Regions from separate parts of the Pelotomaculum schinkii genome, predicted to be linked through region 2. Evidence: riboswitches for the same ligand, from Rfam matches in the RefSeq annotation. Region 2 holds a riboswitch; the other holds the start of a gene.

Region 1 (3,130 bases), on a different contig from region 2:
ATGTACCATATTTAAGGGAACAGGCTGATATCTACAAGTCTCATGAGCTGTCAAAGGATATTTTGCGCGCCATAGGAAGGCTCCTGTACGATACTTTGCCTGAAGAGCAGAAGGTACCGGTCGCATCAGATTTCTACAAAGATGGTAAACGCATAGACGTATTGTATGATGAGGTTAGATACCTGGTTTCAACAAAACAATATAAAAAAGCCACAGTCATGATGGACTCTTTGATCCGGTTCTGTGAGGATTTTCTTGAGGCAGATCAAGAGAATGATTATTTTAGCTTTAAAAACATGTTTCAAGCATATCTTTATCAGCATTTTTTCAAGCCAACGAAAAACTTTAAACCGGCGCCCTATGATTTCAGTGATATGTATATCATCCGCGGATTCCTTTATATGCAGGAACATAATATGAAGGCTGCCATACAGGCGCTGAACCAGGCGGTCAGGTGCAACCCGGTAAATTTATATGCATATTTTCAGCTGGCAGAAGCCCATAAGCTGACCGGTGATCTTGATGAATATCTTAATTTGACCAGGCAGGCGCTATCCTTTGCCACCACCAAAAAAGAGATAGCCAGGTGTTACCGAAATATGGGCTTCTATTTTATTGAAAAAGAAAACTATGCTGATGCCATCAACATGTACCATTTGAGCAGTGATTTTGAAAAAAACGATGCGGTGGCCTCCGAACTGTTCTATATTTCTCAAAAAACCGGCAAAAAAATAGAGTCCCCTGATCAAGAGGCGGTGCTTAAAACCATACAGGAGCACTTCATCCAAGTCGGCGCCAGCGAGCCCGTGCTGGGAATTGCGGCAGCGCTGGGCAAAAAGGCTTTTGAAGATAAGCAGTTCGATATGGCAAGGTATTGCCTGGGATTGGTCTATGACCTGAGTGAAGATAAAGAGGCTAAAGATTTGCTTGATAAAATAGCGCAATTAAATTAATAGACTTCACGAAAGAGATTCGGGCCGGGGAAGGGGGATAATCCCCTTCCTGTGGGTACCGGCTGATTATTGATAAATCGCATAAGTTTTAATAAGCATTAATGGCCGCAAGACCTACGGAGGCTTCCCACAAAGTTCCATGACGTTTTTAATGAGGATTGCGTTTATCTGCGCTAAGCGACAGACCCGAAGACAATTTAGATTCAGGACTGTTGATAAAAGTATATACATAGTTGTATAATTTACTAAATATTTTCGGAATAATATACCAACTGTTTTTAAAGGACAGTCCGCTCCGAAAGGGTGGGACGCAAAGCTATGAGTCTCTATCATTTTTGGCTGAGGTGATTGTCTGGTTGCAAGAAATGGTCTGGTAATTTCTTTTTTTTTACGCCCTTTTCTAGAACAGCTCAGGAAGGGGTATGTCCTTTGCTAAACGAGCTTAATAAGTTGATGAAGGAATTAAATACTTTGTTTAAAAATAAGAGAAAGGGGGTGTTTGCAACTTGCATACTGAAACTGTTGATCCCGGAAGAAAAGCACTATTTTCAATGAAGATAAGCGAGTTTGAGATTCCACCAATTCAGGATGTGTTGCTGATCGGGAGGAGGGCTCCCATAGGCCCGGAAGCTGTAAAGAGAACGGTAGATTTAATGTGTCCTGGTCAGTACGAAATAAATATTATTGAAGAAGGGCCTCTGGAAGCGGTAGTTGTCCGCAAGTCACTATCAAGAATGATCAGTAATGAAAGATTACTGGATATTATTTTAGGTGAAGCAAATAAGGTCGCATCTGAAACGACTTTATTAAAAGCGCATGTTGACATTGTACTTGCAATTAATCTAGAGGTGGAACTCTGATGTCCGGCATTTCTAATTATATGAGGACCCCTGTCATTACGGTTGATATTCTGGACAGTGTCGCACAAGCCGTCTTATTAATGGAAAAAAACTGTGTTGGCGGACTTCCGGTTTTGGAGGACGGTAAACTGTGTGGAATTATTACCTCAAGAGATACCCGGCGTTCTCATATGAACCGTATTGTGGCAGACGCTATGTCCAAAAACCCGGTATGTATTTGTCCAAACACTTCACTTTGGGATGCAATTAATCTAATAGAAGAAAAAAAGGTTGAAAGGTTGCCTGTAATAGAGAACGGCAAACTAGTAGGGATTGTCACTAAAAAAACCCTTCTGACTGAGGCAAGTAAGCATGAAGATACGTTAACCGGCCTTAAAAAAACAATTTATTTAAGGTACCTTGTGGAAAATATTATTAAATATGGGAAGGAAGCAACAATTATCTTCTTCGATATCAATAATTTCGGAGATATCAATAAAAAGTACGGTCACGTCAGGGGAGACACCTGCCTGAAGATTATAGGAAGATTACTTTCGGAAAGTACGGAAAATGGTGTTTACTTTCCCGGGCGTTATGCGGGTGATGAATTTATGGCGGTTACCACGGAAGATATTGAATGCTCTAGAGAATGGGCCATTAAGATAATTAACAAAATAGAAGTATCAACAAAAGAGCGTGGAGTACCGATAACCATTGTTGCCGGTATAGCAAGAGGACATAGGGTCGGTACATCAGACTCTTATCTTACTACTGCTGTTGATAATTTAATAAATATGGCCAGCCTGGCCAGTACCCTTTCCAAAGAGAAGGGTATACAAATCACATACGTAGAGTAAATTGAACCCGATAATCCTTATCTAAATAAAGCCCTTTTATTTTTAATGTTTTGGCTCGTTTACCAGTTCCCTGCGATCTACAGTTCTGGGCGGCTCTTCGTACCAGCCGTTGTCAATAAGGATATTGATACCGTCTTCAAGATAATTGGCCACTTCAGCCAGAGCTTTTGTGTAATGGCCCGCTAAGTCATGCCGCGGGCTTGTTGCCATTGACGCGGCGTAGTTTAATATACCGGCGGAAATAATCAGCGTGGTATGATACATCATAAACTTATCTGAAAAAACCGGGGTTGTTGAATCCGTAACCATGAAATCCCACTGCACTGGATCGGGCACATCTTCACGGGTTAGAGATGAGCTGAAAGTATCTATTAATCTGCTTGACAGGTTTACTCCCCGGTCCATAAATTTTCGTACCTGGCCGGATCTGGCCGTCTGTCTGAATCCCATTAATAACCTTTTGCCGATGTTATTGGTGATA
Region 2 (3,130 bases):
AGCCGATGGTACTTGGGGCGTCGGCCCCTGGGAGAGTAGGTCGTCGCCAGAATAATTTTAAAACCTCACGGTTGATACCGTGGGGTTTTGTTTTTTTGGATTCATTCACAGGGATAATTCTATTCCATATGGTATTAATAACTAGTTTGCGCTCTATAAAAATCCTGGGAAATGGAGTGGTAGATTTGGAGCCATGGGCTGGTAAGCAGATGTGGATATGGGAATTGGAGCTTGCAGAAAAGGGTGTAATAAATAATATTATTAACAAAGCAGTAAGCTTGGGCTTAACAGGGTTGCTTGTCAAAGCGTGGGACGGCAAAAATTATTGGAATCAATTAGACAAGATTGCCGGTCCTGCAAAAAATGCCGGATTGATAGTCGGCGCGTGGGGTTACAGTTATGGCAACAATATTTCCGGTGAAATAACATGCATGGAAAAGGCAGTCAAGGGTGGAGCTGACTGGCTGGTTATCGACGCGGAAATAGAATATGAGAACCAGAATGGTGAGAAAAAAGCAGCTGCTTTATCCGGCGGGATTTCTTCATCATCAATAATGAAAAATGTGAAGCTTGGTTACAGCACGTTTGCCCTCCCGGTATACCATGCTCAATTTCCATATAAGAAATTTTCAGCTTTTTGTGACGTGGCATTGCCGCAGGTATATTGGGGCGATTTTAGGATGGCGCCGGAAGACGCTTTAAAGGATTGCGTTCAGCAGTACAGTCAATTTGGACTCCAAATGGCGCCTGTTGGCCAGAGCTATGGGGATATAAAGTTTGGGGAAATTACGCGTTTCATAAAAACCGCAGGTGAACTTGGAATGCCGGGAATCAGCTTCTGGAGTTGGCAGCATGCAAGTGATGTCATGTTAAATGAAATCAAAAGCTTAGAGTATGCTTCAGCCAGCCCCTGGGCCGGCGCTTCGTGGAATAAGGCAAAGCTAAAAGGCATTATGGACGGCACGGAGCCGCAAGGAAATGTCACTAGAGAGATGTTGGCCGTAGTATTGGATAGGCTCGGTCTGCTTGAGTAAAGCTAGACTTCACAACTTAAGAATAGCAGCCATTAAATGTATAAATAGCATGTCATAATATTTATTGGATAAGGACAGCAGATAGAAAATAAAATTGATGCAGGATATTGTAAAACATTTCTATAAAATGTATAATACTATAAAATTAAATAACAGTTCCCACGAAAGAGCAAACCTGGCGAAAGCCAGGGACGCAAAGCCACGGGTCTACGGTTGAGGTTTTATGCCGACTATTGACAGCCGGGTTGCCGAAGTTAATTCACAAGAAGTCCGCGGCATTCGGTCAAATGGGATGCAAGACGGGCTTTTTCTTTTGGTTGTGTTTTTGTGTTCGGGGGCTCCAGAGGAGTGTTTTTCCGAGTATAAAAAGCGGGAAATTCTCTATAAATTATTATTTTGAGAGGTGAAACTAAAATGATAATGCAGTATATTCCAAAGGTTATGTGACGGCGACCGGTCCTAATGCCGGCGGCTTGATAGGAGATTTGGATTTCATTAACCAAGGCGGTATTGTTGCATCATGCTACTACGACACGCAGACATCGGGACAGTCTGATACGGGCAAAGGAACACCGCAAACAACCTCCGCTATGCAGCGTCAGGTCACATTTACAGGCTGGGATTTCACCGATGTATGGAAAATTCACGAAGGGACCAGCTATCCATATTTTGTAGAAGTCAATACTATCTCCAAAGAAACCTTTGGCGTACGTCCCTACTGCCTGTATGGAAAAGGATCCGTTAACCTTTCCACTGGCAACTTCATCCTGGCCCAGACAGACCTTTGCATTCCTTCCGTAGGCCCGTCCCTTGAGTTTACCAGATTCTACAATTCTCAGGATGATTATACAGGCACCCAGGGCAAGGGCTGGACCAATAATTTTAATGTTCACCTTACCATCAACCAGGACGGCAGCGTCAGCGTCGCTTATGACGACGGGCATGTTTACACCTTTACATACGATGGAACCAGTTACGTTCGACCCGCCGGATGCTTTGAAACACTAACTGCCGGGCCGGGCAGCGGCTATACCCTCACCTTCAAGGACCAGACCGGTTATATCTTTAACGACATTGGTCAACTAACCAGCATAACGGACCAAAACAACAATACGCTTACCCTGACCTATACCGGTGGACTGCTGACCTTAGCCAGTGAACCCACCGGCCGCACCCTGAGCTTCAATTATGACACGAACAACCGTCTCACCGGCGTAACCGACACTGCCGGCCGGACCGTGACCTATACCTATGACAACGAAGGCAACCTGGCCACAGTACAGGATGTGCTGGGGAATGTCACCAGCTACCACTATAACACACAGGGCCTCACCGAAATCATTGCTTCCGGCGGTAATACCTTGTTAAGCAACATTTATGATAGTGGCAAAGTTACCCATCAGACCGACGGGAGCGGCAACACCACCCAGTTCAGCTATGACCCGGACAACCACCGGACAACCATGCTCAGCGCCCTTGGCAACACCATTACAACCACCTTCGACGAAAAGTACCGTAGCACTAATATAACCTATCCCGGCAATATCACCGGTACCTACACCTACGACATCAATAACTGCCTCACCAGCATAACCGACCCTCTTAACCATACAACCAGCTATACTTATGACGGTAACGGCAATCTGCTTACCGTTACTGATCCAGCGAGTCATACAACCACCATGGAATATGATGATAATAATAACCTTCTTTTGGTGGAAAACGCTCTGGAAAAACAAAGTACATTCACTTATGACTCGAATGGCAATTTAATAAAAACAACCGATTCATTAGGAAATGAAACTCTCTACAACTATGATGAAAGCGGGTTATTGCTCAGCACAACCACCCCCGACACAGGCTTAGGCTCCGGCACGACTATATATACTTACCAGAATGGCTTGATGCAAACTGTAACCGACCCGGCGGAAAACACCACTACTTACAGCTATAATGCGGCCGGGCAACCGATTACCATAACCGATAACGCCGGCAAAACAAGCGCTATGACTTATGACGATGCTGGCAACTTACTGACTGTCGCCGATCCCCTGGGCAACACCACCAGCTATACTTACGACTGGCGCGGCAACATT

The links. Region 2 has a riboswitch for cyclic di-GMP ahead of Psch_RS09330 (RHS repeat-associated core domain-containing protein). Riboswitches for the same ligand answer to the same signal wherever they lie in the genome.
Region 1: it holds a riboswitch for cyclic di-GMP, as region 2 does, so the genes downstream of both, Psch_RS12785 (hypothetical protein) here and Psch_RS09330 (RHS repeat-associated core domain-containing protein) in region 2, are expected to answer to the same signal.

What each region holds. Positions count from the first base shown of each region.
Region 1 is NZ_QFGA01000002.1:375,935-379,064, reverse strand. It holds gene Psch_RS12790 (tetratricopeptide repeat protein) at 1-953, shown strand, start outside; cyclic di-GMP riboswitch class I at 1,228-1,317, shown strand; gene Psch_RS12785 (hypothetical protein) at 1,460-1,813, shown strand; gene Psch_RS12780 (CBS domain-containing protein) at 1,813-2,649, shown strand; gene Psch_RS12775 (DUF3231 family protein) at 2,692-3,130, opposite strand, start outside.
Region 2 is NZ_QFGA01000001.1:1,999,528-2,002,657, reverse strand. It holds rRNA gene rrf (5S ribosomal RNA) at 1-52, shown strand, start outside; gene Psch_RS09335 (hypothetical protein) at 186-1,034, shown strand; cyclic di-GMP riboswitch class I at 1,193-1,287, shown strand; gene Psch_RS09330 (RHS repeat-associated core domain-containing protein) at 1,520-3,130, shown strand, end outside.